Gemmata palustris: one gene and its partner. The protein of the gene in region 1 interacts with the protein of each later gene in a pairwise test. Links are inferred from orthologs where the notes say so. Each region holds a gene or a part of one and is shown in the gene's direction. Other genes may lie near its edges.

Region 1 (15,139 bases):
AACTTACGGGCGACGGGCGCGGCGAGCTTGTAGATCTCGGCTTGCGCGGCATCGATCTTTTCCATCCGCTTCTTCAGTTCACTCGCCCGCCGCTCGGCCGCGGTCTCGGCGAGATCCTTCAGCCACTCCTTGTTCGGGAACTGGAACATCACCACGTCGTAGAACCGCTGCGCCACGATGCCGTTCTTCGCGTTGATCGCTTGCAGCACCTTGTTGCTCTGCTCCCACACCGGGCCGGTGGTGACGTTACCGAGGTTCACGCCCTTGCCCAGTTCCGCCGCGGAGAACTTGCCCACCGCAGTACCGTCGATGCTCACGGTGTAGTCGCCGTCCTTCAAACCTTGCACGGTCAGACCGTAGTAGTTCAGGTCTTTGAGTTCGTTCGTGTACGGCAGCATCGGCAGCCAGTCCTTCTGGACCGGGAGCGGCAGGGCATCGTCGGTGCGGGTGAAGGCTACGCTCGTAGGCGTGACTTCCAGACCGTCCACTTTGCATCCCTTACCGGCCGCTTGCGAGCTCTTCACTTCCACTGAAACGTCGCTCACGAGCGCCGGCGCCTTCAGGCCGGTGAGGATGGCGTGGGCCATGAGCATCCCGCCCGGAGGGGAGGTGTGGAACCCGTCGTAGTACGGCACGGCCTTCTTCGCCGCCGGGTCGTCCACTTCCATTTTGTCGGTCGCGGCGCGCGTGAGTGCGTACTGATCGACGAAGCTCACCTTGTGCTTGGCCGCGAGATCCTTGAGCGGCGCGTAGAACTCCTTCTGCGTTTCGACGTACTGCTTGCCGTTGCTCTTGTTGCGACGGTCCACCGCGTTGGGCGAGAGCAGCGCGACACGCGCCCCGGCCTTGTTCGCCATGTCGAGCATGGCCGCGGTCTTCTCGACGAACACCTTGTTCGTTTGTGGATTGAACGCGCCGTACCCGCCGTCGTTCATGCCGAAGTTGATCGTGATGGCTGTGGGTTTTTCGGCGAGAACGTGGGTTTGAAACCGGTTCGCGCCGCCGTTGGCGGTGTCGCCACCGATGCCCGCGTTGATGAACGCGAAGTTCCCCTTGGGCATCCGCGTGGTGAGGTACAGCTCGATGTAGGTCGAATACTGGTACTGCGCGGTGATGCTGTCACCGAGGAAGACGATGCGGTCGTTCGGTTTGAAGAAGAAGTCTTTTGCCGCCCCCTCTCCCGATGCGGCGGCCAGTTTGGGGTCAGCGGCGCGGAGGGTGGGTGGAGTAGGTGCGAGTCCGACAACAAATGCAGACACAAACGCGGCCGAAGCGAGCAAGCGAACCATCGGGTAAACCTCGTGCGGAAAGGTGGCACGAGGCGGATTGTAGCCGGTCGCGAGCCATTTGGACCGAAGAAAGGTGAGCGCTGCCCTTGTTCTTGGTAAAATGAGTTGAGAAGCTCAAAGCGAGGTGCAGAAACCGTGCTCAAGGCAAGTGAATTCATGCCGATTGCGTTTGAAGCGACCGCCGTCGGCTTCAATTTGAGCGCCTCGAGAAGTAAGCTCGCCGCCCGTCTGCTCAATCACTACGGCGACCGTATCGACGACATCACCGAGTTAGGTTTTACCCGACGGAAGCAATCCTACTCGGATGAGTTCCAAATCATGTTTGGGAGCGTGGGATTTCTTACGGTCGATCACATCAGGGCGAAGGTTGAATGCGGTTTTCCCGCCGAATCTGGTCCGGGAAAGAAATGGATACCCGAGCGCGTGAACTGGGCGGTCGATCTCCTCTCGCTGATCTTAGACTTTCACAAGCAACGAGCGTGCTCCTTGTGGTTTGAAATGACTTGGCTTCTTTGGGAGGAATCTTCCACGACTCGTCTGATAGATCAGCTGGGGTTAACTCGCTCCTTGAACGGGTTCTTTGCCGCGTCCCAAGAGTTTGAAATTCGTGGCGACTCGCAAACGGAATTGCCGGGGCTGTTCCCGGTAACGTGCGAGCTCACGATGGGGCGCATGGTAAACTACGAGCCGCCCGAAGATATTGGGGTTCAATTAAAGTACCGAAGCCCAGACAATCGACACGATGATGATTACCCTGTTGACTACTCTCGGGAGACACTCGACCTGTTCTTTGCAACTGCTCCAGAGGTCATGTATCAACAGTTCGATCGTTTGTTCCCGGATGGAGAAGCTCCATGAATACTTGGCCCCGGCAGGACAATCTCACTTTCGCCCTCTCGGACCGGTCGCGGCACAGTTCTGAACCTATCCGAGAGAAAAAATTCCGAGTCGTGCGCGGAGCTAAGGGGGCTTCGCGATTCCAGTTTTGTCGCACGAACGCGCGCGCGGACGACCAAGGCAAGATAGATGAACACCTCGCGTACTTGAAGCGCATGGCGACCGATGCGGTCGTGTCGCCCGCACTCGCGCACCGGGCCAAAGTTGTCTGGCATGTTGCTTGGATCTCTTTGGAAGGTGCATTGCCCGTTCCGGCAGCTGCCGCAATTACCGATGGACCTGTCGAGTATTTCTGGGAGATCGGGGCGCATCAGATGTCGGTCGAAATTCCGGTCGAAGGTGCGTGCCACTGGTTCTACCGGAACAAGACCACCGGCGAAGTGTGGGGCGGTGATAACCCAACCGACGACGTATTGCCCTTGCGCATCGTTCGCTATTTAGAGCGCCTCGTAGCGAGCAAACACTGATGCCGTCGGACGCCCAGCCCGAACCAATTATTCCTGGCCTGGACGGGACTCCCGTGCCTGGAGGGATACGCGCTATCCGCATGGGCAATGAACCCAAGCTCGACAATCTCAGTCCCGAAGCACTTCGACGAGTTCAAGAAGGGAAGGCGATCCCGTCTTTCTTTAAGTTGTCATCCGAAGACGAGAAGCAAATCGTCCCGCGCCTTTCCGTCTGGCTTGAACCATTGACCAGTGTAGCTCAAGCCTGGATTTTAGTTGGTGCGAATTTAAAACGTCGCTGGGTGTTATTCCTGAAGATCGACCAAATTCGCACTGTCATCGCACCGGCGGTAGAGAAGTTCCCGCAAACGCCGCCACTTGAAGTTGAATGGGAGCGTGCGACCCGGCTGACGGAAGCTGGTGATCGCGTTCCAGAAACCCGCACCGGGTGGGAAGGGCACGCAGGAATCACGAATCTGAACAAGGGAAACAAAACACAGCGAGAGGCAATCCGCTGGCAACTGGCCGATCTCGCTGTGGTACAAATCCTATCGGAAGAAGATTTGACTTCGTTTATCAATGAGCAGAAGTCAGACCATAAATCTTCCTCTACACCTTCTTAAACTGTGTGGTGAGTTCAAAGGTGCCGTCGGGCAGCGGAACTTTCTGGTAATCGCCAAAGAGGTTAGGCGCGTCCTTCTGGAGCACGTCGAGGACCGCCCCCGCGAGCTTGCGAATCTCGGGTTCGGCGAACGCGGACCCGCGTTGCTCGAAGAAGTGCCGCAGCGCGCGGGCGTTGGCGGTGATGAAAATCTTCGTCTCGGTCGCGTTCGGCAGCACGCTGCGTGCGGCTTGGCGCGCGGTCTTGCGCCGGGTGGTGCGGTCCGAATCGGGTGGGAGCATTGCAGCCGTGGCCGCTGCGGGATCGGCCAGTTTCGTGTTCAGCGCTTCGGCCAGTTTGACGTAGGCCGCGTGCGACTGCTTCACGGTTTCGAGCCAGATCGCGTGCAACTCGGGGTCGTTCGCGATGATGTCCGGCTCGACGTACTCGGCCACCGACTCATCCACATAGCGCTGTGAAAGTTGCGAGAACCCGAACCCCGCGCGGTGCCGCACCAGTTCGTGCGTGAGCGAACGCGACACCCCCGTGAGGAGCAAGTTCCACACGGCGTGCTCGAGCACGCTGCCGTGGCCGACTTCCTTGATGTGCGTGAGGTACGCCGCGTTCCCGCCCGGGCGGGGCTTCGCGAAGCTCATGTAGCACACGCGCCCGGCCGTTTCGGTGAGCACCTCGCCGGCGACCTCGCTGTCGCTCTCCCAGCTCACGCCGTGGTCCGCGAGGAAGCGATCGAGTTCGGCGTCGTCCACCGTTTGCTTGCCGAGAACGTACACCGACGGCTCGGTAATGACGCGAATGCCGGTATCCACTGTGGAAACTGTGGGGTGAGGAGTTGGCACAACCATGTGCGAGGTCCGTCCATAAGGTACGATGTAATCATCTTAATCGACTGTTCCGATTGTGTGAATTGAGTCCGAGTTGCCCATGTCACGTTTCGACGTGTCGCAGGCCGCGCCACACGAACTGTTGCCCGCGTGCCGGCTGTTGTTCGCCCGATCTGGTGCCGCAGACCGCGATCAGTTCGTGGAGCGCTGTCACGACCGGCTCCTTTCGGACGGCGAAGCGTCGCGCATTTTTGTCGCACGAGAAAGCGGGCGACTACGGGCGGCGGCCCTCGTTCAAACGCTACCGGGAGCACTCGGAATCGCGTTACCACCGCGCGGTCATTCCCGACAATTCGAGGACGCAGTTACGGCCGCCGCGTGCGCGTGGCTCCGCGAACGCGGCGTGAAGGTTTGCCAGGCGTTTGCCGCCCAGAACGAACGCGACGAAATGGCCCCACTCGAGCGCCACGGTTTCAAACACACCACGCAGTTGGTGTTCTTGCGGCACTCGGGCACCCGAACAAAAAGCTCGGCGCAACCAACCCCTCGGTTAACGTTCGCGTTCAGTGCGCCCCCGCTCGTCGATCACATGGAAGACACGCTCCTCGCCACACACATAGACAGCCTCGACTGCCCCGAGCTGAACCGCCCGCGAACCGCCGCCGAGATCATGCGGGGCTTCGCCGAGACCCCTCATTCCGAATGGTATCTCGCGACGCGGGGCGACGAGCACGTCGGCTTGGCGATCATCGAACCGGGCGCGGAGGGGGCGATTGATTTGACGTACCTGGGCATCGAACCCACGAAGCGCGGGCGCGGATTCGGTTCGGAATTATTGAACTTTGTTATCACCTCGGTTGCGTACTCCGGCCCGCTGAACGTATCCGTCGATGCCCGGAACGCACCGGCCATGCGCCTCTACGCACGGCACGGGTTCGCCGAGTACGATCGGCGCGAGGTTTGGCTCGCGTCGTGGAGCATCTAACTTCACTCTGATTTCGTTCAAGTACACCTTCGCGCTTTCAACTGGGGCACTTGCGCCAAACGGCGCCATATTGCGCCTTCTGGCGCGATTACTGCGCGCATACCCGGCGCGCGTGACTCTGCCGGCCGCGCCAAGCCCCGTTCCCGGATACCGCCACTTACCGACCTTCCTGCGCGTAGGCGCGGGGCTCGGGGCGCAGATATTGAAAGGAACTCAGAATCGCACCGGGGAGTTTGTCTGTGCCACCCCGACTCGCTACTCGTGCTCTCGCATACCAGGACACGCCGGTTTCGGCCGCCCCCGTGCGGACGGGACCGTCCGTGCAAGCCCTGGCCGACGCGGTCTCGTCCCGCGTCGGGGCCGCGCGCTTCAACCTCTGGTTCCAGGGGAACGCGACGTTCGTCCCGCTCGGCGGCCGGATCGTCGTCGCGACCCGGAACCAGCACATGCAGGAGTGGCTCGAGCACACATTCGGCACGGCCGTGAAAGCGGCGGTCGCCGAAGTCTACGGCGCGGACACGACTCTGCGGTGGGCTGTGGACAACCTCCCCCTCGAAGAAACGCGGAGCGAGGAAAACGGAGCGCGGAGCGAAGACAAGAAGAGCGAGAACCGGGATCGTGGGGCCGCGCGGAGCGAAGACAAGAAAGCCGCGGATTCTGCTTCCAAATCTGCCCTCCGCGCTCCGCACCCCGCGATTCCCCAAGTCGACTTGTTCGGCGACCCGGTCTCGCAACCGAAGCCGAAGGTCAAGCGCCCCGATCCGGAAGCGGAAGCCCTCGCTCGGCCGATCTCGTCGCAGCGCACCGGGCGCCGGTGGAAGTCGCTCGCGGACTTCGTCAGCGGCCCGTGTAACCGCGTCGCGCACGCTTCAGCGCTCAGCGTGATCGAAGAACCGGGGCAGGGGGCGAACCCGCTCGTGGTTCACGGCCCGGTCGGGACCGGTAAGACGCACCTCCTCGAAGGCATCTACGCGGGGATGAAGCGGCAGAGCGATCAGCGCCCGTGCTACGTAACCGCGGAAGAGTTCACCACGCGGTTCGTGCAGGCGTCGCGGCTCGGCAAGATGTCCGCGTTCCGGCGCCAGTTCCGCGAGTGCAGCACGCTGCTCCTCGACGATCTGCACTTCCTCGCGACCAAGAAGGCCACGCAGGAAGAGTTCCTCCACACGTTCGATGCGCTCGTGGCCGATGGTCGGCAGGTCGTGGTGACAATGGATTGCCACCCGCGCCTGGCCGACGAACTGATGCCGGAGTTGCTCGACCGGCTCCTCGGCGGCGCGGTGTGGGGCCTGATGCCCCCGGACCCGGAGACGCGGCTCGAAATCCTCCGCAAGAAGTCGTGCGGCCCCGGGCCGATGATTCCCGACGCCGTGCTGAAGGCGCTCGCGAACACGCTCCGCGGGAACGTGCGGGAACTCGAGGGCGCGGTGAACAGCGTGCGCCACTATGCGAAGGTGACCGGGCGCCCGGCAGACATGGCGACGGCCCGTGAAGCGCTCGGCGACCTGCTCCGGCACGCGGTGCGGGTGGTTACCGTTGCGGACGTGGACGCGGCCGTGTGTACGACGCTCCGGCTCGCCGCGGGTACGCTGCAATCAAAGGCCCGCACCTGGGCCGTCAGTCACCCGCGCATGATCGCGATTTACCTGTCCCGCAAGCACACGGCCGCGACCTATGGCGAAGTGAGCAAGCACTTCGGCGCGAAGACGCACAGCACGGCGGTGGCGGCGGAGAAGAAGGTGCGGGCCTGGCTCGACAAGAACGCGAGCGTGGCCATCGGCGACCGCGAATGGTCGGTGAAGGAACTGGTCGACCGCATCGAGCGCGAACTGCAGCGCTGAGCGGCCCGCTACTTTTTCTCCCATCGCCCGATCGCGCGCTTTGCTTCCTGAGTGCGGAACGCTCCCGCGTGACCGGCGGCCAACTCCTTCAACAGCGTGCGCGAACTGTCAGTGCCAAGCGCTTCGAGTAACTCGATCGCGCGGCAATCGGTGACCTTGCTCTCATCGGTTTCGCGCTCCCCCCTTGCGGCCGGTTTGAGGCGCATCCTCACGATCTTAACCGCCGCCTCCGGTTCGCGGGCGAGGCGCGCCATCGCGAGGTACGCATCTTTTGCGTTGGGGGCTGTGAGCGTGTCCCATAACTTCGCTGCGCTCGTTTCTTTCTTGAGCGCGTCCGGCAACGGCACGGACTGGAGCCGCACGTCCCACACGAGAACGGTGTGATCCCCGCCCGCGGTGAGGAGCTTCGTCCCGTCGGGGGTGAACCCGAGTACGCGAACTTCGCCGCGGTGTCCCTGCAACGTGCGGCGAAGTTCGCTAGTGACGGTTTCGCTCAAATGAAGGACGTCCGGCTCATCCAGGTTCCATAACCAGGCGTATTGACCGGTACTTGGTGCCAGCGCGACACCGCGCGGATCGCCTTGGCTCCCGTCATACTCGTCCCGAACAGTATGTACCTCCGACATTAGCCGGCCGGTTCCGGCTTCCAGGGTGCGCAACCCCTTGAGGGACCGATCGATTAATAACCGCGGGTTCGGGCGCAGTGAGAGCAACGTGAGGGGTCGGTTGGGGGCGTCCTTCCATGCGGTAGTTAGCTCCTTGCCAGTTTTCGCGTCCCAGCACTGCGGCGAACAGCCGTCCGCAAATACTGCAGCGCCGTCGAATGTGAACCCGGGCGTACCCTCACTTAATAGCCCTTCCAAGGCAAACCGCTTCTTGCCACTCGGCCAGTCCCATACTGTGAGGTATTTCGGGTTCCCGGTCCATGTCAGCGCTGCTTTGCCGTCGGGAGCGAACACGACGAAGTGCGGTTCTAGTTCCGCCATGCCGCCGGGCAGCGGCACTTCCAAACTGGCGAGCAAATCGCGCGCGACCAAGTGGGTTTTCGTGCTGTAAAGCACCGTCGTCCCGTCCGGCGTAAACGTCGGTCGGTTGAGGTAACGGTTCGTATCGAATAGTCCCGGTGCGCCGGCAAACGCGCGCAGTTCCTTTCCTGTCGCAACGTCCCACAGCCGCACGGTTTCGTCTTCGGCCCACGTCAGAAGGCGTTTGCCATCGGGCGACAGTTCCGCGTGCTCGACCGGCGCCCGGTGCCCGGTTACTTCTTCAAAGGGGCGCAGTGTATTCGCGCCCCACAGCCGGACCAACCCGTAACAATCCGCGGTCGCAATCGTGGCGCCATCGGCCGACACCGCAACCGCGCGCGGCGCATCGGCGTGCCCTTCGAGCCGGCCGAGTTCCTTCCCGGTTTTCAGGTCGATGACGAACGTCTGGCGGTCGATGGCGACGAACACCTCGCACCCGCTCGGAGCGAACACGAACGCGCCCCTGTCGTCCGGCCCGCCGTCAAGTTGAGCTGCCGTGTACCGCCACCGGGTCAGCGCGCGGCGCTTGCCGGTCGCAAAATCGAACAGATCGAAGCCCCATTCTTCTTGTTCAGCCGTATACACGACGATCGCGCTGGCGTCGGGCGCGAGCATGAGGCGATTTGCGCCCGGCGCTCGTACCGGCTTCCCCGGCCTGCCCGTGGCCACGTCCCACACGGTCGCGGTGCATTCCCGGGTACCGGGGTTCGCAAGCGCGCGGAACGTGACGATCTTCTTGCCGTCCGCAGAGAGGTGTACCGCGTCGGCTCCTTCTGCACCGAGATCGATCGCGCCAATTCGTGTGAGTTTGGCTGCAGTGGGCGCCGATTTCAGTTCAAACACGTGAACCGCGTGCCGCCCGTCTGCGGACTTCCACCGCGCCGCACCCCGCGTGCCGTCGGCGCTGAACTCGAAGTCGGTGTACTCGGGGCCGTGTTTCGGACGCACCACGTTGAGCCAATCACCCAATTCAAAATAAGGAGTGACCGATATTACGGGCGGCGGAACAATTTTCGGATCAGTGAAGTCCCACACGCGGAAATCGTCCGGGAACAGCTCGCCGGTCCCATTTTTCGGCCCCGGTTCGGCGCGGCACACAACAGCGAACGCGCCGCCTTTTCCCCACACCAACCCCCGGAACAATTCGCTGTTCACTTTCTGTTCGCGGATCGGCTTTCCGGTGCTCGCGTCCCACGTTGTCACTGCCAGTAACCCGATTCCGGCCTCTCTCACCGTAACAAACTGCTTACCATCGGGCGAAAGGGCGAGGTGCGTAACCACCCCACCGGCGCGGAAGCGGTCGTCGCCCAGGCGCGCGACGGCGCCCGGCGGCAGGTCGGCCGCGGACGCGATTTGTGCGAGAAACAGCAGAGCGATCGACAGCGCGGCACGCGACATCGGGAACCCTCCGGCCGCATGGTAGCCGAACGACGCAGTTCGCCGCGAGACGAACCTGTTACCGGTGGAATGTGCTGTGGGTGCCGCACGTTGGCGAGTCCGGCACTAGTTCTGCTTTACCCCATTTCGGCCGCAGTCCGCCGGCCCCTTGCGGCGCGTGTTGTGCGTCGGTATCCCAACCCCGACCGACCGCCCATCACGCATCACAACGGAGGCGCGCGTGCGCACGCTCATCACCGGCGGAGCCGGGTTCATCGGGTCTCACCTGTGCGAACGGTTCCTCGCCGAGGGGCACGAAGTCATCGCCGTGGACAACATGATTACCGGCGACCTCGCGAACCTCGACCCGTTCCGCACGAACCCGCGGTTCCGGTTCATCGGGCACGACATCTCCGCGCCGCTGAAAGTGAAGCAGAAGCTCGATAACGTTCTGCACTTCGCCAGCCCCGCCAGCCCGGTCGATTACCTCGAGCACCCGATCCCGACGCTGAAGGTCGGCTCGCTGGGCACGCACAACACGCTCGGTCTCGCCAAGACGCACGGCGCGCGCTACCTGCTCGCCAGCACCAGCGAGGTGTACGGCGACCCGCTCGAGCACCCGCAGAAGGAGAGCTATTGGGGCAACGTGAACCCGATCGGCGTGCGCGGGTGCTACGACGAAGCGAAGCGGTTCGCCGAATCCATCACGATGGCCTACCACCGCGCCCACGGCGTGAACACGCACATCATTCGCATCTTCAACACGTATGGCGAGCGCATGCGGCTCAACGACGGGCGCGTGCTGCCGAACTTCATGTACCAGGCGCTGATGGGCGAGCCGATCACCGTGTACGGCGCCGGGGGACAGACGCGGAGCTTTCAGTACGTGTCCGACTTGGTCGAGGGGATCTGGCGGTTGCTGTTCACGGACTTCCACGACCCGGTGAACCTCGGCAACCCGGCCGAAATCACCATTTTGGAGTTCGCAGAGGAGATTCGGAAGCTCGCGGGCAGCAAGAGCGAAATTGTGTTCAAACCGCTGCCACAGGACGACCCGAAGGTGCGTCAGCCGGACATCACCCGCGCGCGGCATCTTCTGGGCTGGGAACCGAAGGTCGGCCGCGACGAGGGGTTGAAGCGGACGATGGACTTCTTCCGCAACAAGTTGGGGAAGTGAGTCTTCTCACCGGAGCCGCAGGAACTTGTTCATGCGGCGCTCCAGGCGCTCCCAGACCGCGCCCGTGGGCGTGCTCACGGCCGGGAGCCGTTCGGGAAAGTGCGTGAGTTTACCGTCCGGGTTCACCTGGGCGAAGCCGAAGAGCGCTTCCGCCCACGGGCCGTTATCGTCCCACGGGGCGCCCACCAGTCCGCACACCAAATAGGCTGCCGTTCGGTGCAGTACGGCACCCTGGATCTCCACCACGATGCCCACCGGCACCGGGCGCAGGCACTCCATGTTCAGCACGCGCCGCAGCACGAGGTTCGCTTCCGGGCCAATGTGCTTCCACGCGGTCGCGTAGCCCGCTTCGAGCACGAGCCGGAGCATCGCGCCCGCGTACAGCGTGCCGTGGTGGTTCGCGTCGGCGGGGAGAACGAGTTTGTGGCTGTGTGTGATGGCCATGACGGGCAATCGGTTGACCGGCTCGGGTCCGGTGGAATCGCCTACTCGATGAACGGGTTCACCACTGCGCCGCGGTTCGCGGACCGCGCCAGTGGTAACTGCGGGTCCACCCGACCGTGCTACTTCTGCCCGAACGAGTGCCACCCCGTGAACGACCGGTTCGGTTTCCACTGTCGCTCCCTCGTACCCATCGACGTGACACAAAACAGCGGTTCACCTTCGAGCGGCGGAAGTTCGACACGCGAAGCGGACCCGGCAATTGTTCGCAGCGCGCTCACGGGCAGTTTCAACCGTGCCGCACGTGACGGAGCGAGTGGAACGTTCAATTCCCACGCGGCGGATACCGCACTGCGTTCGGAGGCGATGCAACGGAACCGGTCAACACCGGCGCCACCGGGCACACAAATCGTACACACCGTCCGCGCGTATCTTTCACCCGGCAGCGCCCTTTTACCGACGCGCCGGCGGCGAAACAAGGGCACCTGCGCAACGGATTTCCGGTTCCCAGGAGGGCGTACCCGCTCTCCTGGGAACCGTTCTTCGCGTCGAAAGAAGAATGCGGGCACGGCGCCCGCGGTTCCAAGAAATGTCGCACGGTCAGTTGTTCGAGGCGCTCCGGCGCTGGATGAGCTCGCTTCGCACTTTGGAGAAGTCCGGATCGCGGCGGTTCACGGCGTCCCATTCCGGAGTGGTCAGCGCGTCCGCGTCACGGAAGCCCGCGTCGATCGCCTTACGCAGCGCGGCGACGGCTTTCTTCGCGTCGCTGATCTTGGCCGAGTCCGTTCCCCGCGTCGCGGCCGCGCACCCGGCGAACGTGTGGGCGACCGCGAACAGATCCTCGGGGGTCTTCGCGACGCGCTCCAGTTCATAGGCAACGTTGGCCGCTTCGGGCGGGTGGTCCGCACGAATTTCGAGCGAGGCGACCATCCGCAGCGCGGCGACCCGCGTGGCGTCGTACTTCTTGTCGGCCAAGTTCTTGGGGTTGCTCAGACCGACCTTCACGGCTTCGAGGAACACCAGCTTTTCGTTCGCGAGTTCGACGACCGGCCCGAGTAGCGGATCGTCCTTCATCCGCTTCACCTCGTCCCGTGCTTGCTCGTACCAGTCCTTCGCGGCAGACAGTTGCCGAACCTCGGTGTTGATGTCGCCGCACCGGATCAGTGCGAGAGCGAGTCGGCGCTGGCCCGCTTTGGTGCGCGAGTCCGCGTTGTTCTTGAGCGCGACCCACAGCGCGATCGCGTGCCGCGCGGACGCAAGCGCCTGGGTGCTGTTACCGAGGGTCGCGTAGAACCCGGCGAGCCGCTCCCACGCGCTGGCCTCTTCTTCCTTTGCCTGGACGTTCTCCTTGTCGAGTCGCGCGAGTTTCTGGAACCGGTCGAGCGAGTTCTGCCACACGATCAGGGCGCCGGTGGGGTGCCCGTCGTTCGCGAGCACCTGGCCCCACTTGCCGTAAGCCAGGGCGATGTCGCGCTGGGCCTGTGCGCTGCCCTTGTTGGCAGCGGCCAGGGCCACGAGCATCTTCGTGGCGCGGCTCGCGAGCTGGTTGGCCGGCGCGGGCTTCCCCTCGGCGCAGTGCGCGTCCGCCTGCTTGTACAGCCCCACCGCGAGATCGCGCTTTAAACTCGCCGATTCACCGTCCTTGGCCTCCGCCTTCGCGAAAATCTCCACACACGCTTGAAACGCGCTCACGGCCCCTTTCGGGTCTTTGAGGGCGAGTTTACAGTCGCCGATGTGCTGCCACCCGTGCGCGCGTTCGAGCTTGGCCGCCGCGCTCTCTTGATCGAGTTCTTGAAGCGCCGTCAGCAGCGCGAACGACGCCTCGTACTCCACAAGGGCGTCTTTCGCGTAACCCCCGGCGAGGAGCGCGTCGCCGTAGCACCGCCGGGCGAGCGCGAGGTCGCGCTGGGCCTTCGCCGATTTGGGGTCGATCGTTTCGAGGGCCTGGCACCCCTCCTTGCTCTTTTTGCCGTTATCGAGCGCGCGCACGATGTCGCCGGTGCGGATCTGAACCAGCCCGAGTCGGCCGTACAGGAGCGCGCGATCGGCGCCCGCGCCCGCGTTCTGAGGGTCGACCACCATCAATTCATCGAGCACCCGAATCCCGTCCTCGTAATCCCTGGCGGCCGCACCCATTAGCGCGCGATCGAAGTGGACCTCGCCCAATCGAGCGTGCGCGTCCGCGCGTTCGCGCTGAACGTCGGCCCGATCGCGCGGGAACTTCGGGGCCAGTTCGGTTCGCAGTTTCAAGCACTTCCCGGCGCTCTCGCTCGCGCCGTTCGTGTCCCCCGTGCGGAGTTGCAGGCCCGCGAGTGCGTCGAGGCTGTCCGCAAAGTCGCGCGTGCGGTCGAGGTTACCGAGCGCGTCTTCGGAAAGCTTCTGGCGCGCGGCCAGGGCGAGCTTGCAGTCGTCAACGGCTTTGCCGGTTTCGCCGCGCTCCATGCGAATCAGGGACCGCCGCGCCCGCGCCGCGGCGAGGTCTTGCTGCGCGACCACATCGGTCTTGTCCGCGGCGAGGGCCTCGAAAATTGTGACGGCTTCGTTGATCGCGGTGAGCGCGGACGTCGTGTCGCCCGCTTGAACGTGGATGCCCGCGAGCTTGTCGAGCGCCCGGGCCAGGTCGCGGTCCGCGCCGCGGAGATCGGCCGCACGCTCTTCGGGGGTCCGCGCGTCGCCATCCGCGGCCAGTCTCTTGACGTCCCGGGCCACCTTGACCGCTTCGAGGAACTGCTCGCGCGCCCGCGTCGTTTCGCCGACGAGTTGGTACACCTCGCCCATTTGCCGGTGTGCCGAAACCAGCGTCCGGTCGGCCCCGATGTCGCCCTCGACCTTGCCCTCGATGAGCTTCTTGAGGCCGTCGGTGGCGTTCAGCAGCAGCGTTTTCCGAATCGCCTGCATCCCGGCGCGGTCGGCGAGCTTCTTGTCGAGGTCGTGGACGAGCGTGTTGTACGCTTCGACCGCCTTCTCGTAGCGCGAGCGCGCCACGTCGCGTGCGAGTCCGACCCGGACCTTCTCGGCCTCCGTCCGCTCCTTCTCCTTCGTCACTTGCACGAGCGCCTTGGCCGTTTCCTTCTCCTGTGCGGCCACCTTGTCGCGTTCCGCGGCCGTTTCCTTTTCCTTCTCGGTCACGAGGTCGAGGGCCGTCTGCGTGCTCTTTCGGCCCTCGTTAATGGCCCACGCGATGCCCCCGGCCGCGAGCACGCCCGCCAGGAGCAGCGACGCGCCGGTCGCGATCCGGGCCGGGTGCCGGCGCGCCCAGCGCGCGAGGCGGGCTGTCAGTGGATCGCGGTACGCGCTCACCGGCTCGTCGGAGAGCCACCGCTCCACATCGGTCGCCAGGTCCAGCGCGGTCGCGTAGCGGTCGTTTTGGTTCAGCGCCATCGCCTTGCGGCAAATCGCGTCGAGCGGCTTCGGGCAATCGGCGTTCACCGCGGCCGGCGGCTCGAACGCGCCGCGCCGCACCTGATTGAGCGTCTCCACCGCGCTCTTCCCGACGAACGGGGCGCGGCCGGTGAGGATGGCGAACAGCGTGGCACCGAGCGAGTACACGTCGGCCCGCGGACCGACTTTGTCGATCTCCCCGGCCGCCTGCTCGGGCGGCATGTACGACGGCGTGCCGACCGCGGTCCCGGCCATCGTCATGTGCGACGGCAGATCGGTCGCCTCCGGATCGTGGCGGAACCCGGCTTCGGCCGTGGCCCGCATGATGCGGTCGAAGTCGGGGCCGTCCGACAACGATTTCGCGAGCCCCCAGTCCACGACGAGTACTTCGCCGAACTTGCCGACCATCACGTTCGCCGGCTTGATGTCGCGGTGAATGATGCCCTTGTCGTGTGCGTAGGCAATAGCCTTACACACGTAGACGAAGCGCGACAGCAGGTTCCGGAACGCGACCGTGCGCGGGGTCTCTTTTTCGCCCGAAGCGGGCACCGGGTCCGCGCCGGGTTCGGTCGGCTTCGGTTCGGCCTTTTCGACTTTCTCGGTCTTTTCGGCCCCCAGCGCCCGGCCCGCGGCCGTCGGACCGTGGTAACGATCGATTTCGTCTTTGAGCGTTTCGCCGCGAATGAACCGCATCGCGTAGACGGGCCGGCCGCGCGCGTCGTTCACGAGACCGAAGACGGGCACCACGCCGGGGTGGTCGAGCCGGGCCGTGAGTTCGGCTTCCGTCAGGAAGCGCCGACGACTGCCGGGATCGTCCGCGTACCGCGACTTGATGCG
Region 2 (15,232 bases), 2.6 Mb from region 1 along the record:
GACGGGGTGATTCAGGGTCCGGCACCCGTGAGCGCTCCGGCGGACGATCGCACGAAACTGACCCAGCTGCTCGCGATGTCGCAGATCTTCCACATGAAGCCCGAGGACGTGGAGCGGGTCAAACAGCGCCTGGAGGCCCTCAACAGTGGCGTACAGCACCAATGACCTGCTCGTGATCTTGAACCGGCAGGTGGGCGACGTGCGGGGCATCCTGCGCACGCTCACGCCGCTGGTCGGCCGCATCTCCGGGCAACTGAAGGACATGAAGGCGGGCGGGCCGGGCGCGCCCCCGGGACCGAAGAAGCGCGCCCCCAGTTTCTTCTCGCAACTCCAGTACGGGCTCAAGAGCACGCTCAAGGCGATCGGGACCATCAGCGCCGTCGTGGCCGGCATCATCGGGGCGGTCACGGCGCTGCCCCTCGCGCTGGCGAGCATCGTCAAAGTCGCCGCCTCGTTCGTCCGGGCACTGAACCCGTACCTCGTCGAACAGTACGAGCGCGAGGTACAGAACCTGCGCGCCACGATCGGGTACGGGCTGGTGCCGATCGTCCAGTACGCGACCAAGGCGGTCCGCGACTGGGCGGGGATTCTTCTGCCGTCCATCCAGATGCTGCGCCCCCTCGTGGAGCGCATCAGCGCCGCGGTGTCCGGCGTGTTCCTCGGCGCGGTGCGGACCGTGGCGCGAGTGATGGAAGGGTTCGCGAAGGTACTGACCCCGCTCGTCGGGACGATCGAAAGTAACATGGCTGCCTGGGGGGCGCTCCTGGAAGTGATCGCGTCCGTGGTCGCCGTCGCCGTCGAGTTCGGCGGGGCGATTCAACTGTGGGTCACGTTGTCGAATAGCTACGCGGACGGGCTCAAACGCCTCATCACCGCGGTCACCATCCTCACCGCGCGCCTCATCGGGGCGCTGGGCGGGGCCGACGCCTTGAAGAAGTTCCGGGACTCGCTCGGGGACGCCATCGAGAGCCGCAAGAACCCGAAGCGCGGGCTCCTGGCGGCACCCACGGATGCGGGGGTCAGCGGTATCGAGGACATCGCCCGGAAGATGAGCGAGCGCGCCTTCGCCGCGACCGCCGGGGCCGGGAACACGCAGAAGAGCGAAACCGAGTTCCTGGAAGACATCTTCAAGACCGTGGGCGAGATCCAGAAGGAGCCGATCAAGAACCTGCCCCAGATCATTTCCGACGGCGTCCGGGACGGCATCCGGGCGGCCGCGGCCGCGGAGTTCCAGCGCAGCCCCGCGGGTCAGGGACTGGCATTCGTGCGCGACGAGTCTGCGGGACTGGGCGATAAGGCGCTCACCGCGGTGGGCGACCTGTACCGCGACGGGCGCGCCTGGTTCAACCGGCGCACCCACACCGCATTAGGGGGCAACTGATGGCTCTGAACCTGCTGGAACTGACGGACAACGGCGGCGGCGGGATGGTCACCGCCATCACCCAGGAGGAGGGCGGCGCGGAGGTCCCGTACCGGTACCCGCCGGCGGCGAGCGACACCCCCCCAACCGTGGCGGCAATCTCCTCCGTGTTCGACTACTTCACGGGCGGGGTGAACAACCTGGAACCCAAGGTCGTCGGCAGCGGGACGAACAACGCGGGCAAGATCGACCGCACACTCCCGCCGGTTCACCCGTTCCGCCCTGAGCTGAGCGCCGCCGGCGTCACGGGCATGGTGGGCGTGGGCCAGCAGTTCCCGGGCACCTCGGTGCAGGTGTTCGGGTTGCCGCCTGTGACGGACCAGTTCCCGCTGTACGCCCAGTACGACTACAAGGTGCGGTTCGCCAAGCGCCCGTACTTCCTGCTCCCCAACGAGAAGATCAACGTCACCAACGGCACGTACTTCAAGCCCGACGGGACGAGCGTGAGCTACCTGTACGCCGACGAGTGGCGGCGGTTCACGAGCACGACCCGGGTGCCATCCAACGACTTCGCGAACGCGACGACGGGGATGATGACGTTCCGGACAGACACCGCAGCCGATCCCGACTCGTTCCCGTACCCGAACACCGTGTTCATGAGCCTGCAGAACAGCGTCATCGAAATCACGTGGTACCAGGTGCCGTACCGCTACCTGCTCGACTTCGGGACCCAGCGCAGCTACCTCACGCGCTTCGTCAGCACCGTGAACCAGAGCGACTGGAACGGCTACGCGGCGGGCTCGCTCCTGTACCTCGGCGCGACGCCCACGAGCTACCTCCCCGCGTCGCCGAAGATCCAGAAACTGTTGAACGCGCTCGCGGTGGGGCTGGACCAGAACCTGCTCTGTAACGTAAAGCTGCGGTTCCTCCACACGGCGCGAGTGGGCACCGACGTGCCGCAATCCTCGCACGCGCTCCTGACGAACAAGAACAACGTCGCGGCGGGCCATAACTGCTTGCCGAACTTCGCGGACCGGAAGTTCTACTACGCGGTGGGCGAGGGCGCGACGGAGCCCGTGAAGAAGGCCACGTTCGAGTCGTTCCCGTTCCAGTTGTTTTTCACCGACCCGATGCTCTCGCAACCGGCAGGGCCGATATGAACCCGTTGGGACCGATCGCCGCGCTACAAGCCCTGATGCCCATCGAACTCACCGCGAAGGCCACGGTGAGCGGGCGCATCTACTACGCCTGGGAACAGCGCGAGCGGAACTACACCACGGGGGATTTCCAGGCGCCGATCTCGCCGCTCCGGGGCACGACAACCGTGGCGCCGGCCCGCGAGGTGAACAACGCCGACGTGCCCACGGGTACGATCGTGCTCGCGCGGCAGGCGGGGTCGGTGGGCGGCCAAGTGTGTTACGAGTTCCAGTACGAGCCGGGGGGCAGCGCGCCCACGCCGGTGTACGGCGAGTCGACTCTCTCCCTTTACACCATCACCGCGGACTTCACGTGGTTCGATTCGACGCTCAGCATCTCGCTACCGAGCGCCGGCACGTACTCGCTGGAATGCACGGCCACGGCTCGCGGCGGCGTGTCCGTGGTCGGCGCCACGAGTTACATCGCCGCGCGCCTGTGGGACGTGACCAATAACTCCGACCTGAACCCGGCCGACCCGTCGATCGCCTTCCTGATTCAGCCCCAAACCACCGTTGCCGTTGTTCGCGCCACCACAACGTTCGGCTTCAACCACACGGCAGCCGGCGCCAAGACGATCCGCCTCGAAGTGTTCCGCGGGCCGAACTTTGGAACGTCGATCATCGACGGGTACAGCAACTCGTCTGTCACCCGGTTGCGGTACTGGAAGATCTCGTGAGCGGGAACCAAACCGCCACTTGGATGGGCTACCGCAAGCTGTCGTGAGGTGTCAGAACATGTGTGGAGCACAGAGCCAGAGTTGGTCCATCTACCGCGGCGAGGATGCGCCCATCGTCCTCACGGGCGCGGGCACGACCGACCCCACGGGCTGGGCACTCGTCGTTACGGTTTCGCAGTACGTGGAACAGGACCCGCCTCTCATCTCCACCACGAACGTCACCGTGGGCGGTCCCGACACGGACGGGGCGTACACGCTGACGGTCGCGCTCACCCGCGCGCAGACCAGCGCCCTCGCCTTCAGCACGTACCGGCTCGACCTCTGGAGGGCGGATTCCGGGTTCAACGTGCGACTGGCGGGCGGGCAACTCCAGGTGCTCACGCCCGTGAGACTGCCCGCGTGATGTGCGTCAGTCGATGCGCAGTTCCTGGGCGGGGCGGTCCACGTTGCGAATGAACGTGATGCGGATGAGGGGGTAGAACTTCTCTGAGGCACCGTCCCAAATCACCGTCTGGTTGCGGTAGATCCACACGTCCGAGAAGAACTTGTTGGGACCGAACTTACTCTCCTGCGTCTCGTCGGGTGCGCCCAGGAGTTTCTTCACCTCGTCGCGCTTCAGCCCCTCGTTGCCGGCACTCTGAACGATCTTCTCGCGAGCCTCCTTCAGAGTGAGTTTCTTCGAGGGTTCGTGGGGAGGAGGAACCTTGCCATCGGAGTGGGGCTCAACTGCCGCGGGCCCCTTGCCGGGCAGTACCGGGTCGCGATACACCGTCGGGCCGCCCTCTTTGTTGCACCCCGTGGACAGGCTCAGAAACAGCGTCAGGACGACGACAGCGCGCATGAGACCGCTCCAACGTGAAAGAGCCCGCGAGGATCACTCGCAGGCATCTTAGCGAAGCGCTAGGGCCGCTCGCCACGTGGGAGTTCGGTTACGCCTTGAACTTCTTCTTCACGACCGACTTCCATTTGTCGGACCGGATCATACGGACGAAACCGGGCTTGAGACCAGTCTCCGACGCTATTTCGGCGTCGGTACGCGCCGGGCTCGCTTGAATTGCGGACTCCACTCGCGTGGCATGGCCGTAAACACGGGCTGCCGCTTCCTGAAAAGGCGTCATCATTTCATCCTCTCGACGGCCGGGTTTAATCGTCACTCTGCTCGAGGTCGATCTCGATCCCTTCCGCCTTGAAAAACTCGCGAAGGGCCCTCTCAATCACCGCGGTCTTCGTGGGCTTCGCTTTGAACTGGTCGCGGTATTTCCGCATTGCCGCACCCACATCCGCGGAGGGGCGGTAACTGATTGGCTTCGCGTCATCGTCAGCGCTGGCCGCATCTTTCTTTGTCGCCATGCCGAGCATTGTAAATCCCTTCCGCTTTTGGAACTACCTCAGTATGCCCCACGCCTCTCTACGTGCCAAGTATTGATGACTCGTATTTCTGAAAAGATTTAGTTGACACGTATGACGCGTATGGTAAGATGCCGGTGTGACGCGAACGAGACACCAACGGGAGACGGAAATGGAACTGATCGACATCGAGGTGTGGGTGATGGTGAACGGTGACGGTGAGTTCGAGGTGTCGAAGGACGCCGAGGAACTGCAGGCCCCCGCGGGCCAGGCGTCGCGGCTGGTGAAGATCACGGTGAAGGTGCCGCTGCCCCAGCCGGTCGAGTTGGAAGCGGAGATCGGGGCCGAGCCGGAGACGGGCGAACTGAAACTGGCGTGAGTAAATGACGCGACCTGCATCAACTTGTCCTTGATGCAGGTCGCTTCCCAACCCCTGATTTGACCAGGAGCTGAGCAATGACCACTTTTACAGAACTTCTCGAGCCGACCAAGAGCGAAAAGCACGGCAGTTTCATCTTCACGTCCGGGAGCACGGACTTCACCAACTCATCCGGCACGCTCACCATCATGGGCACCCGGTCGTTCGCCATCTACGACGTCGAGGAATTCCCCTGCGACTGTGGCCGCGGGTTCATGCTGTTCAAGAAGACCCCGGGCACCGACGTCACCGAGGACCGCTACGCCTGCTTCATCGGCAGTGACGGCGTCGGCCACTGTGAGTGTAAAGGGTTCTACTCGACGGGCCGCTGTAAACACCTCGCCAGCATTCACGAATTGGTCAAAGCCAACCGCATCTAAACCTTCCGCAAATTTGCAGAAGGTTCCCAGGACCGAGCAAGCGGCCAATTGGCCGCTTGCTCCCGGAGGCTTTCACGTGCTTGCGCTCATCCGCTCGGAATGGTTCACGGTCACTCTGAAGCGCGCCGGCTGGTGCTTCCACCACAGCAACGAGGCGGCCCTGCGCGTGCTGCAGGTCGGACCTCTCGTCATCGAACTGGCTTGATTCATTGACGGCGAACTCGACCGCGACGTTGCGGTTAAGTTCACTCTCCCATCACCACGCATGTTGAGGGACAAGCATGGCTGACACACGGAAGACCAAGCTCAAGAAGCTCCGCGCACCGGACGTCGTTGACGCCGACGACATCCTGAGCGATCTCAGCTACTGGAAGAACCTCGCGATCGAGAAGCACCAGGAGAAGGAGAGCGCCTGGCTCCGCGACCGGCTCACGGGCTGGCTGGCGCGCACGCTCGGAGAGATCGAACACGTCGAGGCGCAACTCAACAACCAAGACTCCGAACTCGCCCGCGCGCTCGCCGAGGACGAACGCATATCGGTCAGCAGTGCCCTCTACGACATCGTTGACCTGATGGTGAACTGTCGCCCGAACCACGTGCCCGAGTTCCTGAAAGTCGAGCCGTTCAACATGGCCAAAATCCCCCGCAAGAAGAAGAGCTGACTCTACTCTGACTGGTGTCCACAGTATGGACACCAGTCGCCCTCCCGTTTACTCCCGTTAACCCCACCGGACTCCCGAATTGCCTACGCACGGATGCGGAGAAAGTAATTGCTTGCAACGGACCCCGGGGCGCTGTAAACACTACGTTTACAAGGCTCTGGGGGTTTTTCCGCTTGACCTGATTTGCGACGTGGCCCCGGCCCTCATGGTGTGAAAGCACAGAAGCGAACAGCCGGGACCACGCCACCCAATTCTACGCAACCGGACACCCGTTCTTGCTCCGCGAGGCGCTCAATTCATGGCACGCTGGCTGTTCAAGGAAGAACCGGAGGCGTACAGCTTCGCGGACCTCGCGCGCGACGGCTCCACCACCTGGAGCGGCGTGGCCAACGCGCTCGCGCAGAAGCACTTGCGCGCGGTGAAGAAGGGCGATCACGTGTTCTTCTACGCGACCGGCAAGTTGAAGTCGGTTGTGGGCGTGATGGAGGTGACCGCCGACCCGACCCCGGACCCGGCCGACCCCGCCGGGAAGTGCGTCGCGGTGACGGTCAAACCACTTCGCAAGCTCGCTTCACCCGTTACGCTCGCCACGATCAAAGCGGACAAGGCGTTTGCCTCGTGGGAACTCGTGAAGCAGGCGCGACTCTCCGTGATGCCCGTGCCGGATGATCTGTGGGCGCGGATCGAAGCACTGGGTGCCGAGTAATCGCGCACCCGCGGAAGCGCCCTTCCCGTACTTTCCGGCCCCGCCCCGACGACCCATTCCGCGCCGCGACCATCCCTTTCCCAACCCAGCGGCGGCGGCCTTCCATTTTTCCGCGCCGTCCGTTATCAATCGCGCTGACCCCGAGTGCGTGCTCCCGAGCCCGCGCGCCTGATTCGCCGTAAGTCGTGAGCTACTCGCAATGTCCAACGATCAACAATTGACCGACCGCCTCCCGCCCCAGAACCGCGACGCCGAACGCGGCGTCCTCGGCGGCATCCTGCGCGACCCCGACACGCTGCCGACCGTGCAACAGCACATCGTCACGGACAACTTTTACTTCGACGCGCACCAGAAGATCTATCAGGCGCTGTGCGACCTCGCGACCGACGCGCAACCCATCGACCTCGTGCTGCTGTACGACCGGCTCCGAAAGAACAAGCAGCTCGAAGACGTGGGCGGACAGGCGTACCTGGTCGAGTTGTGGGAGGCGGTGCCGACCGGGGCCAACGCCGAGTACCACGCGAAACTCGTTAAGGACACCGCAATGGTGCGGGGGCTGATCCACGCCAGCAACGAGATCCTGCGCGACGCCTACGACCGCACACAGTCGGGCGACGAACTGGTGGCGCAGGCCGAGCGCAAGATCATGGAGGTGGCGAAGCAGGGGATGGTGGGCGAAACGGCGGTGCTCTCGACCGTGGTCAAGGAAGCGTTCGACCGGCTCGACTCGCGCATCGGCCAGGACAACCTCGCGATCAGCGGGCTGCCCAGTGGCTACGTCGACCTCGACAACATGACCGCGGGCCTGCACAACACCGAACTCGTCATCATCGCCGCGCGCCCGTCCGTCGGTAAGACGGCATTCGCACTGAACGTCGTCAGAAACATCATCGTCGAAGGGGTCTCATCAGGTCAGTCGCCGGTGGTGATGTTCTTCAGCCTCGAAATGGCCCGGATCGAACTGGCCGAGCGCCTCTTGTGCTGCCAGTCGCGCGTGGGCAGCCACAACGTGCGCAAGGGACACCTCAACTCGGACGACCTCCAGAAACTGATGGACGCGGGCGACATCCTCCGCCGGTGCCGGCTCTACATCGACGACACGCCGAGCCGCACGATGATCCAGATCGCGGCCAGCGCCCGGCGGCTGCAGAAGAAGCACGAACGGGACGGCGGGCTGAAGCTCATCGTGATCGACTACCTGCAGCTCATCGAGCCGGAGAACCGCCGCGACCCGCGCCAGGAGCAGGTCGCGCAGATCAGCCGCCGGCTGAAGTTCCTCGCGCGCGAGCTGAAAATCCCGGTGATCGCGCTCGCCCAGGTGAACCGGGCGTCCGAGGACCGCCAGGACCACAAGCCGCGGCTCTCGGACCTCCGCGAATCGGGCTCGATCGAGCAGGACGCCGACACCTGTATGATGCTGCACCGCCCGGGCAAGTTCGAGGGCCAGGAAGACAACGTCCTCGAGGTGATTATCGCGAAGCAGCGCAACGGACCGACGGGCGAAATCACGCTCACGTGGCGGAAAGAGTACAACCGCTACGAGAGCTACATCGCCGACGTCAACATGGGCGACGGCGGCATATGAGCCGGGCCGGGCACCGCACGAGCGCCCGAGTCATCGAACTGTTGAACTCCCGTCCGATTCGGCTTAACATTCACACCCGAGGTCGGTTGAGCCGCGTTCGGGGGCCGCATGGAACTGTTCGCCCAGGGTCTGGTGCTCGTTATCGTCGGAGCGGTCGTTTGGGGCCTCTGGCGTGCGGGTCAGCCGGCCCCGTACTTCGCGGTCCGCATTACACGCGGTGAAGCACGGTCCGCTACGGGAACCGTGACCGCGCCGTTCCTCCAGCGGGTCCAAGAGGTCGCGTCCGAACACCGCATCGCCACGGGGACCGTTTGGGCCGTGGTGCGCCAGGGCGGGCGCATCAGTTTGAAGTTCTCGCGCCACTTCCCTCCGCCCGCCTGTCAACAGCTCCGAAACTGGTGGGGCGCATCGGGCTGGAAGGCTGGTATCCGCCGAAACAAGTGCCCGCGCAAATAACGCAAATACGGCACGATTTACGCCCCAATTGGGCGCGGGGGCGTTACGCGGAGGCGTGTCGCGTGCGGGGCGAGGGCGTCCGCAATGCCGGGATAGAGCACAACGCCTTCTGCCAGTGCGCGTTTCTTGTGCGCGAGACCGCGCTGGCCCGGTACGCGGACCGCATCGACCCCGGGGACCGGCGGGCTGTCGCGGCACGCATTCGCGAGCCACCCGGTTTCGTGCTGAAACGCATCACGTCCACCGAACGCGGTGGGGTCGATCACCTGGACGAACACCGATGCACCCCACTGCGTCGGCGCCTCGGCCCGGCCGAAGCCGCTCAGCCCTTGCGTGAGAGCCTCGACCATCAGCGCCAGCCCGAAACCCTTGTGCCCGTATTCGGCTCCCCCGAGCGGAAGAAGCGAACCCGGCGGGTCGGAGAACAGGGCGTTCGGGTCATCGGTCGGCGCGCCCGCGGCATCGAGCGCCCACGCACCGGGGAACGTCTTCCCCTCGCGCCGGAGCCGACCCGCCATTCCGTTCGTGGTGATCGACGCACTAATGTCGATCAGGATCGGGTCAGCATCGGTCGGGATGCCGACCGCGAACGGATCCGGGGTGAACACCGCTTTTCGCCCGCCAAATGGAGCGACACTGGCCACGGCAGGGTCGGAACTGGCGATCGTAATCATCAGCCCGCGATCGGTCGCACGCTGAAGGAACGCGGCCAAACAACCGATGTGGTGACTCCGCCGAATGACGATCGTCGCGACCCCGTAGGTCGGCGCGCGTTCCACCGCGAGGTCCACGGCCTTCGCGGTGAGCCACACACCCGGGAGCCGGCGCCCGTCCCAGGTCACGGTTGCACCGCGATCCGCGACCACCTCCGGTTCGCCGCGTGGGATCATCCCTCCGGATTCCAATTCGCCGAGGTAAGTGGGGGCCAGTTGCAACCCGTGCGTGGTGTGGCCGAGTAAATCGGCCTCGACCAGCCCCGCGGCGATGGCGGCCGGCTTGTCGCCGTCACAGCCGGCCGCGGCAAAAAGTGCGGTGGCGTACTCGATCAGATCACGAACTTGGTACCGAATCTCGGAACTGGTATTCGACATCGTTTCACCTGGGAGAGCTTACCGCCCGGCGCCGACCGGTTGCCAGTGGGGCCACATGGCGCCGGCGCCGGCCTTCAAACCTGTGATCCGCTTTTCGGTTCGATCGGACAGGTTCATGACGTAAATGTTGCGAACCCCGTCCCGCATCGAGCCGTAGATGATCCACTTCCCGTCCGGCGACGGCTGCGGGTGGTAGTGTAAAGAACCGTCGGCGGACTTGGTGAGTTGCGTGGCCGTGCCGTCGAGTGTCGTCTGGAACAGCTCCACGCTCTTGCCGACCTTCGCCGTGAAATAGACCAGCGCGCCGTCAACGGACCACACCGGCGTATCGCTGCTGCCGCCGTGGAAATCGAACACGTCCAGGAACTCGATCACGCCCCGATACCCACCGCGATCGGCGAGCTTCTTCAGCCCGGTGCCGTCGGGCCGCACAATGTGCGGGTGGCAGTTGTAGTGCTCGCCGCTCACGAAGAGCAGCCACTTCCCGTCCGGCGCCCACTTCGGGGCGAAGTCGAATGCGTGGCCCGTCTTGATGTGCTTCTTGTTCGCGCCGTCCGCGTCGGAAACGTGGAGCTGGTAGTTCTCGTGGTAGCAGATGAACTTGCCGTCGGGCGACGCGCTGTACCCGTAAGCGAACCCACCGCCCTTCCCCGACACGTCGCGCTTGTTGCGCCCGTCCGGGTCCATGAGATAGGGCTTTGAGACGCCCTTAATGAGCGGCGTGAAACCGAGCCCGCGCCCGTCCGGGAGGAAGAACAGCCCGCCGTTGTAGTGGCTGACGCGATCCACTCCCGTCACGTTCGCGACTTTCCCCGAAGCGAGATCGAGCAAGCACGAATCGAGCTTCCACTTGCCCTCTTCCATGCGGAATTGTTTGTTCTCGTCTTCCCATTTCGCATTTTCGGGCGACTGCCAGCCGGCGCCGATGATTGCGGCCTTACCGTCCGGCGCCCAGCCCGCGAACTGGGTCCAGGTGTCGGGTTCCTTCGCCAGTTCTTCAGCGACCAGGCGCGGACCCGTGCCGTCGGCTTTGACGACCGCGGCGCGCATCGTGCGCACGTTCGCGTGCCGACCGCCGGGGAGGTTCGTTTTGAGCTCCGTGTACCCGATGAGCGGAACCGCGGGCTCCGCACCGCGTGCGGGTACGCAGTGCGTCAGTGTGAATATCCCACCGAGCAGGCTCACGAACATTCTGGCGCTCGCGCTGCGGATCATGGCGGACCTCCGTGGTTCAATCTTTCCAGAACGTGGATTCGCGCGGGGCCTGGTACCGCACCGCGAGGTGCGGCGTTTCCAGGCGCTTCTGCCCCTTGGAAAGCGAGTGCGTGCCGGCTTCGACCAGCCCCGATGTGAGCAGCGTCCGCTCGACCGGGTACGGCGCCCGCCCGGTCAGGAACGTCTCTTCGACCTTCGACATGAGCGCGGCCGAATAGACGACGTTGGGGTTCGGCGGAAGATAAAACAGCGTCGAGAGCGGTTCGGCCTCTCCCCTCACGCGCGCGGCGAACGTGAAATCGCCGACGAGCCCGTTCATCAGGAGCATCGTGGCCTTCAGTCCGTCGGCGTACTCGAAACGATAAGCGACGGGCACCTTCACCCACTCGCGCATCTGCTTCACGGTCGGGAACCGGTGACTGTACGTCGGCGCTTGCGCGAGCGTCTGACTGCGGCAGAGGCAGGCATCGAACAGTTGCGGGTTCCACCCGCCCGCCTTCCACGAACCGGCTTCCAGCGCGTTCCAAACCGAGTCGCCGCGCAGCGCCTGGAGCGCAACCACACCCGTTTCGCCGCCCTTCCGCCGCTCGGCCATGCACTGAATCACCTCGAGCGCGTGGAAGTCGTAACTGTCCACGCCGCCCATCGCCACGCACATCACTTCTTCGACCTCGGCCCCGAGCGGCATATCGACCGCCGGCATGCGCCACGTCACCGGGAGCGACGATCCGGCGAGGAACGGGAACTTGAGTTCGCGCGCCGTATCGACCATCTCCTTCGCCCACGCGAACTTCCACGAGAGGTGCTTGTCGTTGAACACGGGCGCAGCGCGGCCGTCCTTTTTGAAGACCTCCGCGACCTGCTTGAAGAACTCGTAGCGCGGGTACTTCTTCTGCCCGAACTCGTTGTCCGGGTAGTCCCCGTGCTCGCCGATAATCAGCACCGCATCGACCGCGAGCTTGTCCGTTCCGCAGCGCAGGGCTTCGGCGACGGACTTGTAGATCGTGAACCCGGATTCGCGGGCGCGGTCCCGGCTCAGGTCGTTCTTCGGGAACTGATCGACATACGCGGCCACCACGTCAATCGCCGGCCGGCGCCACTTCCCCTTGATGGGGTAACCGGCCAGGAACCGCTCCGCCATGTGCCAGGCGTGCGACCGGTCACGCCACTCGGTCGTGACGACCGCCATTTTCTTCCGCGGACCCGGGTCCGCACTGAAGGCGCCGGCACCGAGAGCACTGGCCCCGACCGCACCCAGGAAATCTCGTCGCGTGAGCATGTGGTCCTTTCTCGTGTCACAGTTTCTTCAGCAGTTCCGTGACTTTGGCGTAGAAGAGCTGTTCCCATTCGGGGGCGAGCCGACAATCGCTGTCTTCCTGGGCGCCGCCCACGTTCCGAAGCTGTTGCGCCGTGGGGGTGTAGTAGATGTACCCGTTCGTGTAACCGGCCACGAACGTCGACTTGTGCGGCGAGGTTTTCTTGACGTTCAGCCCGATCTCGACCGTCAGTTCGCCGGGGAAGGTGACGAGTATGAAGTCGCCGACGCACAAGGCGGTCATTTCCACTTCGAGCGGCTTGCGCCCGGCCGCGAGGTTCGCAGCCTGGTGCTTCTGAAGGAGCGCGAGGTTGGTTTGCACGCGCGTGATCTGCTCCATCACTTCGATGTTGCTGAGGTACGCGCGCAGGTTCCTCCGGTTCGTGTCGTCGAGCTTGAGCAGGTCGGAGCGCCCCTGGGCCTTCTCCGTGAGGTAGAGGTGCGAGGAGTATGAGGGGAACTCCTTCGACAGGTTGTACTTCCCCGCCAGTTCGAGGAACGTCTTGAAGTTCAGGCTCGTTCCCTGGAGCGACTTCACCAAGCGCGCTTGTTCCGCGATCAGCGCTTCGATGCGCTCAGAATGGTCCGCACGCGGGAGCTGGATCGTCTCGTTGAGTACCTTCAACGGCGCATCGGCGCGGCACGTGATCTTCCGGATCGCCTGGAGCGCGCTGAGACCGAGCATGTCGCCCAGTGGTTCGGCATGGCGCGGCTGGTGGACGTCCTTGTACCGCACCGGGTTGATGTCCCCGCCGCACCCCTGGACGAACAGGGCGACCGCGCCCGCACGCAGATTGTCCTCGATCACCTTCGACGCGAAACCAACAATGTCCGCGGTGTTCCCATCCCCCAGAACGCCCATGATCGGGTGGCACGCGAAGTTGTACACCACCGCGAGCGTCTGCCCGTCCTTCTTGTCCAGGCGCAGGATTCCGATCTGCGGATCGATGGGACCGACACTCGCCACCTCCTCATCAGGGGGAAGTGCGTAGGCGTGTCGAACGTCCACTTCTTTGCCGCTCTTCAGTTTGAGTCGGCGGTTCTCCGACACGCGGGACTCGCTCCCCACGCCCCCACCGACGTTCACCGGAACCATGTTCTCGGTCGCGATCTTCACGGCCTCGAACGTCTTCTCACCGACATCAGCGCAGACGATCCCGTGGCAGTGACTCGCGTTAATCGTTACGTATTCGGGCGCGATCTTCAGTTCCTTCTGAACCCGGGCGCGCACGTTACCGAGGTAGTCGTTGCCGATGTGACCAATCTCGCCGATGGCAACGGCATCGACGGTGATGAGGACCGCCGTCGTCGCGCCGTTCTTGAGAACGAGAGCCTTTACGAATAGCGGATCGTTGAGCGGAAGGATCTTCTTGTTGGTGATCTCGACTTTCGCGACCCCGGCGAAGAGCGCCCCAGCTTTGGCCGGTTCTGGGAGTGTTGGTGGAGGTGCGATTGGGGCCGGGGAGTTTGTCGACGGCTTCAGTTCCCCGCACCCGGGCAAGCCGAACGCAAAGTACAGGAGCAGAACCGGACGCATCATGACCGCACCCTCACTGATGACCCAAGGCGAGCCGACTGCACGCTGTTCCCACTCACGAAGTCGCTACCCGGGCCGGTCAATCCTTCAGCGGGAGCCCGCTCGCGCGCAGGAGCGTTTCCTGCACGGTCAAATCGTGTTCGTAAGAGAAATCGGCGCCCTTCTCTCCGCGAATGACGCGGGCCATGTCCGCGGCGTCACCGACGTACCGCGTGTACTTCGGGAACGTGATGTCCTGCGTGCCCTTCTTGTACTCCCCGCGTGCTTTCGACAGCGAGACGCGCGCGGCCGGGTTGTCGAGCGGTTGAATGTGGAACGTGCCCTCGGTCCCGCACACCACGAGGTGCCGACGGTCGCCGCCCTCGACCTCGATCGCGCTCGACTTCACGCTCGCGGTCGCACGCGGGTAACTCAGTACCGCGAGCGTGTTGTCGAGAAGTTTGTCGTCGAGCGTTGAGGAGTGCAGCGGGAACGATGCGACGTCCTTCGGTTTGCCCAACACGCCGATCACCAAGTCGAGGACGTGACAGCCCAGCTCGAACATGATCCCGCCGCGGTACTCGGCGAGCCGCTTCCGCTCGGCCGGCGCAACAACCTTGCTCATCACGGTGTGGACCTCGAACACCTCACCGAGCCAGCCCTTCTTGAGGAACTCGCGGAGCAGAACGACCGCCGGGCTGTAGCGGTACATGTAGCCCATTTGCACGAGCAACTTCTTCTTGGCTGCAGCGCTGAGGATGCGTTTGAATTGCGGCAGCGATTCACCGGCCGGCTTGTCGATATGCACGTGCATCCCGGCAGAAACGCACGCTTCGGCGTTGTCGAGCAGGTCGCGCACGCGCGTCTCCACAAGCACCGCTTGAAGCCCAGGTGTTTCGAGGAGTTGTTCGCGCGTGAGCCACTTCAGGTCGCGATAGGTCGGGGAATTCTCGGCTTGCTTGCGGAGTTCCGCGTCCGGCTCGACGCCGCCGACCACTTCGTAATCGGGCGAGGCACGGTACACCGACAGCTTGCTCGCGTGGGCGTGCCCGACGCCGATTTGCCCGATCTTGATGCGCGTCCCTCCGGGCTTCGGGTCACTCGCACCTGCCGAAAGTGTCGCCTCTCCGAGAGCGATTGCCGCGCTGAGGTGCGCGAGCGCGTGACGGCGCGTGGGGGCTGGCATGGATTTTCTCGCGTAACGGTCAAAGCAGGCGGGTGGAAAGCACTTCACGCGAGTGCTTCGCGGGCACGAGTCACAGGAGGCGAGTTCGGCGGAAGGCTGGCGTCGCCATATTCGACCCGATC

The links.
Region 2: the proteins of J8F10_RS25555 (region 1) and dnaB interact in binary tests that used the Escherichia coli proteins (3 or more experiments, as listed by UniProt). The link is inferred for Gemmata palustris from one-to-one orthologs.

The regions. Positions count from the first base shown.
Region 1 is NZ_JAGKQQ010000001.1:6,141,770-6,156,908, forward strand. Bases 4,772-7,600 are described here. They hold J8F10_RS25555 (chromosomal replication initiator protein DnaA), read left to right. Parts: upstream 4,772-5,299; coding sequence 5,300-6,901; downstream 6,902-7,600. Other genes in these bases: J8F10_RS25550 (GNAT family N-acetyltransferase), read left to right, coding at 4,772-5,060; J8F10_RS25560 (WD40 repeat domain-containing protein), read right to left, coding at 6,910-7,600. In the rest of the region: J8F10_RS25525 (SGNH/GDSL hydrolase family protein), read right to left, coding at 1-1,289; J8F10_RS25530 (hypothetical protein), read left to right, coding at 1,425-2,147; J8F10_RS25535 (hypothetical protein), read left to right, coding at 2,144-2,653; J8F10_RS25540 (hypothetical protein), read left to right, coding at 2,653-3,255; thyX (FAD-dependent thymidylate synthase), read right to left, coding at 3,242-4,048; more of J8F10_RS25550, read left to right, coding at 4,176-4,771; more of J8F10_RS25560, read right to left, coding at 7,601-9,324; J8F10_RS25565 (UDP-glucuronic acid decarboxylase family protein), read left to right, coding at 9,545-10,480; J8F10_RS25570 (acyl-CoA thioesterase), read right to left, coding at 10,487-10,924; J8F10_RS25575 (serine/threonine-protein kinase), read right to left, coding at 11,522-15,139. UniProt on the Escherichia coli protein: Plays an essential in the initiation and regulation of chromosomal replication. Binds in an ATP-dependent fashion to the origin of replication (oriC) to initiate formation of the DNA replication initiation complex once per cell cycle.
Region 2 is NZ_JAGKQQ010000001.1:3,512,439-3,527,670, forward strand. What follows is about bases 6,217-9,138. They hold dnaB (replicative DNA helicase), read left to right. Parts: upstream 6,217-6,945; coding sequence 6,946-8,331; downstream 8,332-9,138. Other genes in these bases: J8F10_RS14470 (EVE domain-containing protein), read left to right, coding at 6,339-6,746; J8F10_RS14480 (DUF3634 family protein), read left to right, coding at 8,440-8,787; J8F10_RS14485 (Ldh family oxidoreductase), read right to left, coding at 8,805-9,138. Also shown: J8F10_RS14415 (hypothetical protein), read left to right, coding at 1-165; J8F10_RS14420 (hypothetical protein), read left to right, coding at 146-1,381; J8F10_RS14425 (hypothetical protein), read left to right, coding at 1,381-2,520; J8F10_RS14430 (hypothetical protein), read left to right, coding at 2,517-3,233; J8F10_RS14435 (hypothetical protein), read left to right, coding at 3,292-3,636; J8F10_RS14440 (hypothetical protein), read right to left, coding at 3,643-4,074; J8F10_RS14445 (hypothetical protein), read right to left, coding at 4,163-4,354; J8F10_RS14450 (hypothetical protein), read right to left, coding at 4,377-4,583; J8F10_RS14455 (hypothetical protein), read left to right, coding at 4,753-4,959; J8F10_RS14460 (hypothetical protein), read left to right, coding at 5,037-5,378; J8F10_RS39870 (hypothetical protein), read left to right, coding at 5,455-5,583; J8F10_RS14465 (hypothetical protein), read left to right, coding at 5,660-6,040; more of J8F10_RS14485, read right to left, coding at 9,139-9,878; J8F10_RS14490 (PD40 domain-containing protein), read right to left, coding at 9,897-11,093; J8F10_RS14495 (twin-arginine translocation signal domain-containing protein), read right to left, coding at 11,110-12,372; J8F10_RS14500 (hypothetical protein), read right to left, coding at 12,389-13,948; J8F10_RS14505 (Gfo/Idh/MocA family protein), read right to left, coding at 14,025-15,110. UniProt on the Escherichia coli protein: The main replicative DNA helicase, it participates in initiation and elongation during chromosome replication. Travels ahead of the DNA replisome, separating dsDNA into templates for DNA synthesis.